Regions from separate parts of the Kocuria sp. ICS0012 genome, predicted to be linked through region 2. Evidence: riboswitches for the same ligand, from Rfam matches in the RefSeq annotation. Region 2 holds a riboswitch; the other holds the start of a gene.
What was found. A riboswitch is a leader RNA that binds a small molecule or an ion and turns the genes downstream of it on or off. The one in region 2 is predicted to bind S-adenosylmethionine.

Region 1 (4,182 bases), on a different contig from region 2:
CCTCGTGATCCTGGGGTCCACGGGATCCATCGGGACGCAGGCGCTCGACGTCGTGTCCGAGGCCGCGGGGCTGCGCCGGCCCGTCTCGGATGCCACCCACGAGCCCTTCGAGGTCGTGGCGCTCGCCGCGGGCGCGGGTCACCTCGAGCTGCTCGCGCAGCAGGCCGTGACGTTCGGTGTCCGTGCGGTGGGCACGAGCGGTACGGCGGACGACGCCACCCGGTTGCGTGAGCTGATTGCGGACCGGTCACGCGCGGCGTCGTCGGCGGCACCCGAGGTCCTGTATGGGCCGGACGCTGCAACCCGGATCGCGCAGTGGGAGGGTTCGGACCTCGTGCTGAACGGGATCACCGGGAGCATCGGGCTCGCACCCACCCTGGCGGCGCTGGGAGCGGGTCGGCGGGTGGCGCTCGCGAACAAGGAGTCCCTGATCGCGGGCGGTCCGCTCGTGTTGCGCGCCGCGGCGGACACGGGCCTCCAGGACGCGCTGATCCCCGTGGACTCCGAACACTCGGCGATCGCCCAGGCCCTGCGCTCCGGGACGGCCTCCGAGGTGCGCCGGCTCGTGCTCACGGCGTCCGGCGGACCGTTCCGCGGCATGACGCGCGAGCAGCTCACGCGCGTGACACCCGAACAGGCCCTGCAGCACCCCACGTGGGACATGGGGGTCATGGTCACCACGAACTCCGCGACCATGGTCAACAAGGCACTGGAGGTGCTCGAGGCGAGCCTACTGTTCGACGTCCCCCTGGACCGGATCGACGTCACGGTGCATCCGCAATCGGTCGTGCACTCCATGGTGGAGTTCGTGGACGGATCCACCCTGGCGCAGGCGTCCCCGCCGGACATGCGCCTGCCCATCGCGCTCGGAATCGGCTGGCCCCACCGCGTGACCGGCGCCGCCGCGGGGTGCGACTGGACCCGGGCCGCACAGTGGACGTTCGAACCGCTCGATTCGCAGGCGTTCCCCGCCGTGGAGCTCATGAAGCACGCGGGTTCGCGCGGCGGGACGTGGCCCGCGGTGTTCAACGCCGCCAACGAGCAGGCCGTGCACGCGTTCCACCGCGGGGCGCTCGGCTTCATGCAGATCGTGGACATGGTCGAGCGTGTGCTGGAGGATCACGACGGCGTCACGCGGCCCACCCTCGAGGACGTCCTGGGGGCGGAGGAGTGGGCCCGGGCCCGCGCGGACGAACGTATCGCCGGGATGGCATAGGGCCCTTCCGGCGGTCGCCGGCCCATGGCAGGGCCGTGCTAAAATTCCGAGTGGATGACGAGATCCGGCGCGTAGCTCTGGCTGGCCGGACGGCAACCCTCTCCCGTAGCGGGGTGCCCCAGATGACCATCCGGTCGCGGTTGCAACAGATCACGGCAAGTGCGGTTCCCCGGAAATCAGCACGTACCCGTCCCTGTGCCCTCATCCAGGGGGGACTGTTCGCCCCGCGAGTCCCCGTCACAGACCCCTGGAAAGGCATGATCATGCGAACCAAGCGTTTGATTCCCGTCGTGTTGGCCACCACCCTGGGCCTCACCCTCACCGCGTGCGGCGGCGGCTCCGACAACTCGGACCCGGCCGCGGACGGCAAGATCACCGTCGGGATCGTGGGCTCGACCCCTGTGCAGGACGCGTTGAAGCAGGTCGCCGCGGACAACGACATCACGGTCGAGTACGTGGACTTCAGTGACTACAGCCAGCCGAACCCCGCTCTGAAGAGCGGTGACATCGACATGAACTGGTTCCAGCACATCGCGTACCTCGCCGATTACAACAACAACTCCGGGGACACCATCACTCCCGTGGGCTCCACGTCCATCTTCCCGCTGGGGCTGTACTCCAAGAGCGTGAAATCCGTGGGTGACTTCAAGCAGGGTGACGAGATCGCCGTGCCGAACGACTCGATCAACCTGTCCCGCGCCCTGAACCTCTTGCACCAGCAGGGTCTCGTGGAGTTCACCAAGGACACGATCGCCCCCACTGAGCAGGACATCGACACCGCCAAGTCCAAGGTCACGGTCCGCCCGGTGTCCGCCGAGCAGACCGTGCTGTCCATGGACTCCGTGGCCGCCTCCGTGGTCAACAACGACTTCCTGGACCGCGCGAACATCGATCCCAAGTCCGCGCTGGCTCAGGACGATCCCACCGCGGACAGTGCCAAGGTGTACGACAACCTCTTCGCCGCGACCGAGGCGAACGCGGACAACGAGACCCTGAAGAAGGTCGCGAGCTTCTATTACGACGACAAGGTCCAGGACGCGGAGAAGACCGAGACCAAGGGCACCGCGGTGCCCACCAAGGTGGACCAGCAGGAGCTCAAGGACTTGCTGGCCCGCTACTCGCAGGACCTCAAGGAGCAGACCAAGTGAGCCCGTCCGCCACGGCGGACACCCTGGTCAGTTTCCGGGACGTGAGCAAGGTCTTCGTCACGGGGTCCAAACGCCGCCCGCGCACCGTGACCGCGGTGGACTCCGTGGACCTGGACATCCGCCGCGGTGAGATCTTCGCGGTGATCGGCTACTCGGGGGCGGGCAAGTCCACCCTCGTGCGGCTGATCAACGGCCTGGAACCGATCTCGTCCGGGACGCTCGAGGTCGCCGGTAACCGTGTGGACGGGCGCAGCGAGTCCCAGCTGGCGCCCATCCGCCGCAAGATCGGGATGATCTTCCAGCAGTTCAACCTGTTCACGTCACGCACCGTGGCGGGCAACATCGAGTACCCGCTCAAGCGTGCCGGGTGGAAGCCCGAGGAACGCAAGGCGCGGGTCGCGGAACTGTTGGAGTTCGTGGGCTTGACCGAGCGCGCCGGGAACTACCCCGAGCAGCTCTCGGGTGGTCAGAAGCAGCGCGTGGGGATCGCCCGCGCGCTCGCGAGCAATCCCGAACTGCTGCTCGCGGACGAGTCCACCTCGGCGTTGGACCCGGAGACCACCCAGGAGGTCCTGGGTCTGCTCAAGCGCGTCAACCGTGAGCTGGGGATCACCATCGTGTTGATCACCCACGAGATGGACGTGGTGCGGGCCACCGCGGACCGCGTGGCCGTGATGGACAGCGGTCGGGTGGTGGAGACCGGGACCACCGCGGAGGTCTTCGCCCACCCGCGGGCGCAGACCACGCGCAAGTTCGTCTCCTCGGTCACGCGCACCGTGCCGCGCGCGGACGAGATCGAGAAGCTGCGCCGGGAACACCCCGGGCGGCTCGTGCTGGTGGACGTCACCGACCAGAACCGGATCGGGGACGTGCTCTCGGACGCCGCCCGTGACGGTGTCAGCTTCAACATTGCCTTCGGGGGGATCTCCATCCTGCAGTCACAGTCCTTCGGAACGCTCACGCTGTCCCTGACCGGTTCGGACGAGTCCGTGGACCGCGCCGTCGAGAGTCTGCGCGCCGTCACCACGGTGCGGGAGGTGAGTGAGTGATGGAGTGGTCTGCTCTGGGCCCGCAGTTGTTGGACGCAACCGGGCAGACGCTGTATATGGTCTCCGTGACCCTCGTGCTGGCCGGGCTCATCGGCCTGGCCGTGGGCATGGGGCTCTACGTGACCCGGCGGGGCAGCATCCTGGAGAACGGTCCACTGTTCACCGCGCTGAACCTCCTGGTGAACTTCGTGCGTCCCATCCCGTTCATCATCCTGCTGGCCGCCCTGGGTCAGGTCACGGAATCGGTCGTGGGCACGCGCCTGGGCCCCAACGCCGCGATCTTCACCATGACCATCGGCGCTACGTTCGCGGTGGCCCGCATCGTGGAGCAGAACCTCATGACGGTGGATCCCGGGGTGATCGAGGCCGCGCGGTCCATGGGGGTCTCGCGCTGGAAGATCATCACCACGGTGATCCTTCCGGAGGCGCTCGGCCCGCTCGTGCTGGGGTACACGTTCCTGGTCATCGGCATCACGGACATGTCCGCGATGGCCGGTGCGATCGGTGCCGGCGGTCTGGGTGACTTCGCGTTGCGCCTGGGCTACCAACGCTTCAACGACCAGGTCACGTGGGCCGCGGTGATCGTGATCATCATCCTGGTCCAGCTCGTACAGTTCTTCGGCAACTGGCTCGCGCGCAGGATCATGCGCCGCTGACGCTCACGCGCCCCGTACCATGGCGACGCCGCCCCCGGAACATTCCGGGGGCGGCGTCGTGTTTGGCGCATCACGTGCGGCTGTAGCACGTGGGAGGAGTGGGGCACAATGGA
Region 2 (4,182 bases):
TGCAACTCGGGGACCACGTACTCGACGAAGTCCTCGAAGGAACCGGGGCTCACGTGGTAGGCCAGGTTGATGCCGTCCAGGCCGCCCTCGTCCACCCAGGTCTCGAGCTGATCCGCGACGGTCTGTGCGGAGCCCACGAGCACGGCACCCATCCCGCCCAGGGCGCAGTGCTTGGCGATCTCCTCGCGCGTCCACTGCTTGTCCTTGGACTGCAGCGTGAACGGGGTCAGGAAGGACTGGATGGAGTCGGTCTTGATGTAGTTCAGGGCCTCGTCCTCGTCGAACTGGGACAGGTCCACGCCGGACCACCCACCGATGATCGCCTGGGAGGCCTCCAGGTCCACGTATTGCAGGTAATCGCGGTACTTCTCCTGGGCCTGCTCGTCCGTGTCCGCGACGACCACGGAGAGCATCGCGTAGATCTTGACGTCGTCACGGCTGCGGCCCTCGGCCTGAGCCCGGTCGCGGATCTTGTCAGTCACGAAACGTGTGAGGTCCGGGCGCAACCCGCCGATGAACACGGCTTCCGCGTGCTTACCCGCGAACGCCTGCCCGCGCGAGGACGCGCCGGCCTGGAAGATCAGCGGTGTGCGCTGCGGGGACGGTGCCGTGAGCCCCGCTCCGGGAACCGTGAAGTGCTCCCCGCTGTGCCGGATGGGATGGACCTTGGTGGGATCCGCGTAGACACCCGTCTCACGGTTCTGAACCACGGCGTCCTCCTCCCACGAGCCCTCCCAGAGCTTGTAGCACACGTCCAGGAACTCCTCCGCGATCTCGTAACGCGTATCGTGCTCGATCTGGCGCGGCAGGCCCTGGTTCTCCGCAGCGGACGGAAGGTAGGAGGTCACCACGTTGAATCCCACGCGGCCCTTGGTGAGGTGATCCAGTGTGGCGTACTTGCGGGCCAGGGTGTAGGGCTGCTCGTAGGTCACCGCGCTCGTCACGCCGAAGCCCAGGTGCTCGGTCACGGCGGCCATGGCCGAGACCTGCATGAACGGGTCGTTGACCGGGACCTGGGCCCCGTCACGCACGGCCGGAGCCGCGGAGTTCTTGTAGATGTCGTAGATGCCCACCACGTCCGCAAGGAACAGTGCGTCGAACTTGCCCCGCTCCAGCAGCTTGGCCAGCTCCGTCCAGTACTCGATGGTGTTGTACTCGGTGGCCCGGGACCGCGGGTGGCGCCACAACCCGAAGCTCTGGTGATCCACGCAGGTCATGTCGAACGCGTTGACGGAAATCCGTTTGCTCATCTCGGTCAGCCCCTCAGCAGGAACACGACCCGCGCCCCGTGCACCACCTACGGCGGCCTACCTTGCGGGTCCAGCGCGCTTGTGTGGCGCCGTACTTGCCGCATGCGGTGTGTCATGCGGCCCGATCCTCACCTGGGGCACCCCGCTACGGGAGAGGGTTGCCGTCCGACAAGCCAGGGCTAAACGTCGGAACTCGTGATCGTTGTGGCATTGATCCTAACGGGGATCCCCGGTCCTCGGAAACACCTCGGGTTACGGCACGTCACGACGGCGCCCCGGCGCGTCACACGATTTGCACCCGCGGGCTCCCGGCCCGTTCAATGGTGGGGTTCCCATCCGGAGCGGCTGAGAGACCTGGCTCGTTGACGTCGCAGCAACCAGCCCCACGCGGGCAAGGTGCTAATGCCAGGAACGATGGAGTTGATGAATTGAGCCATATCCTCACGCGCCCGGAATCTGCCGTCGACGCCGCGGCGGTCATCTTCGACCGGGTCGGCAAGTCCTTCCCCGCGCACCAGGGACCCGGAACGCACCGGGTGTTGCAGGATGTGACGTTCACGGTGCGCCCGGGCGAGATCGTCTCGGTCCTGGGCCCCTCGGGCTGCGGCAAGTCCACCCTGTTACGCGCCGTGGCCGGGCTCGGCACGGCGAGCGAGGGCGAAGTCCGGATCGACGACTCGGTGGTGCGCGAGATCGACCCGCGCTGCGCCGTCGGCTTCCAGGAACCGCGGTTGCTGCCGTGGCGCAGCGTGGCCCGCAACGTGGCGCTGGGTCTGCCCGACGGGACTCCCGCCCGGGAGGGGAAGCAGCGGGTGGCGCAGCTGTTGGAGCTCGTGGGCCTGTCCCACCACGCGAATCACCGTCCCGCGGAGATCTCCGGGGGCATGGCACAGCGCGCATCCCTGGCCAGGGCCCTGGCACGGAACCCTCGGGTCCTGTTGTTGGACGAGCCCTTCGGGGCCCTGGACGCCCTGACCCGGATCAGGATGCAGGACCTGTTGCTGGACGTGCACCGCGCCGATCCCACGACCGTGCTCATGGTCACCCACGACGTCGAGGAAGCCCTGGTGCTCTCCGATCACGTGGTGGTGCTCGCGCGGGAAACGGCCACGGGCCCCGCGACCATCGCCGAGATCATCTCCCCCGAGCTGGCCCGCCCGCGCTCCCGCGAGGACAGTGAGATCACCGCGCTGCGCGCCCACCTGTTGGCCCTGCTCGGCGTGGAGCGCTGAGCGCATGGCGCAGTTGTCCCGACGCCGCGCACTGCAGGCACTCGGCCTGTCCGCGCTGGCGCTGCCCCTGAGCGGATGCGTCATGGAGGGCGAAGGTCCGGGCCGCGGTGTGGCCGGCGGTTCCGCGCACGAGATCTACCTGGACTACGCGACCTACAACCCGCTGTCCCTGATCATCAAGGCCAAGGGCTGGCTCGAGAAGGTCGCCGAGGCCCACGGCCAGACCGTAACGTGGGTGTACTCGGCCGGTTCCAACAAGGCCAACGAGTCGCTACGCGCTGGGGTCGTGGACGTGGGCTCCACGGCAGGTTCCGCCGCACTGCTCGCGCGTGCCAACCGCTCGCCGATCAGGACGATCGACCTGTTCTCACAGCCCGAGTGGTCCGCGCTCGTGCGCACCCCGGACTCCCCCGTGCGCACCGTGGCGGATCTCGCGGGCACGTCCGTGGCCGCGACGAAGGGCACGGATCCGTACTTCTTCCTCCTGCAGTCCCTCGGCGCGGCGGGCATGAGCGCACAGGACGTCACCGTGGTGAACCTGCAGCACGCGGACGGGCGCACCGCGCTGGACACCGGTCAGGTGGCCGCATGGTCCGGACTGGACCCCGTGATGGCCGCCGCGGAGAAGGCCGGGGACGTGCTGTTCCACCGGCAGTTGGAGTTCAACACGTACGGGTTCCTCAACGCGCGGGAGGTGTTCCTGCAGCTGAACCCCACGGGTGCGCAGGACGTGGTGAACACGTACGCCTACGCGCGGCAGTGGGCGCTGCAGCACCCGGAGGAGGGGATCGCGATCCTCGCGGAAGGCGCGAGCATCGATCGCGACACCGCCCGGCGGGTCTGGCAGCGCACCCACCTGGACATCGACCCCGTTCCGGGCCCCGAACAGCTCGCGGTGCTCGAGCGGGTCGGGCCCATCCTGGTGGAATCCGGGGACGTCTCCTCGCAGCAGGACGTGGACGAGGCGCTCGCGAACATCGTGGAGCAGCACTACGCACAACACGCCGATGCGGCCGCCGTGGCCCAGGTGATCGAAGGGAAGCAGTCCTCATGAGCACTCACGACACCTCCTCCGCCGCACCGCGGTCCTCGGACGGCGCGTCCCGCGAAGCACCGGGCGGCACGTCCTCCGAAGCAGCTGGCGTCACTGCGGTGGCCATACTGTCCGACGACAACGGACGCCACGAGGCGGGCGCGGTGGCACCCGGCGACGTCGCACCCCCATCAGACACCCCTGCCGCGGCGGATTCCCGCACGCGTCCCAGCGCGCTGCGCAATCCTTGGGCCCTGGGGCTGATCGGGATCGTCCTGCCCGTGCTGCTGGTGCTCGCGTGGCACACCCTCTCCACGAACGGGACCTTCTCCCCCGTGCAGTTGCCGCGCCCGTCCGCGGTGCTCGCCGCGGGATGGGAGCTGCTGCGCAGCGGTGACCTGTGGTTGCACGTGGGGATCTCCACGCAGCGCGTGATCGTGGGCTTCCTGATCGGCAGTGGGCTCGGGCTGTTGCTCGGCGCGTTGCTGGGGCTCTCCCCGTGGGCGCGGGCCATCGGCTCGCCCACGATCGGCGCGCTGCGCGCCGTGCCGTCCCTCGCGTGGGTACCGCTGCTGTTGCTGTGGATCGGGATCGGGGAGAACTCCAAGGTGACCCTGGTGGCGATCGGCGCCTTCTTCCCGGTGTACACCACGGTGTCCGCCGCGCT

Region 1: another riboswitch for S-adenosylmethionine. It lies ahead of A5728_RS04950 (MetQ/NlpA family ABC transporter substrate-binding protein); the one in region 2 lies ahead of A5728_RS08005 (ABC transporter ATP-binding protein).

Annotation. Positions count from the first base shown of each region.
Region 1 is NZ_LZMM01000033.1:93,788-97,969, reverse strand. It holds gene dxr (1-deoxy-D-xylulose-5-phosphate reductoisomerase) at 1-1,216, shown strand, start outside; SAM riboswitch class IV at 1,270-1,384, shown strand; gene A5728_RS04950 (MetQ/NlpA family ABC transporter substrate-binding protein) at 1,480-2,364, shown strand; gene A5728_RS04945 (methionine ABC transporter ATP-binding protein) at 2,361-3,413, shown strand; gene A5728_RS04940 (methionine ABC transporter permease) at 3,413-4,069, shown strand.
Region 2 is NZ_LZMM01000046.1:175,727-179,908, reverse strand. It holds gene A5728_RS08010 (LLM class flavin-dependent oxidoreductase) at 1-1,259, opposite strand, end outside; SAM riboswitch class IV at 1,337-1,451, opposite strand; SAM riboswitch class I at 1,580-1,671, shown strand; gene A5728_RS08005 (ABC transporter ATP-binding protein) at 1,679-2,482, shown strand; gene A5728_RS08000 (aliphatic sulfonate ABC transporter substrate-binding protein) at 2,487-3,536, shown strand; gene A5728_RS07995 (ABC transporter permease) at 3,533-4,182, shown strand, end outside.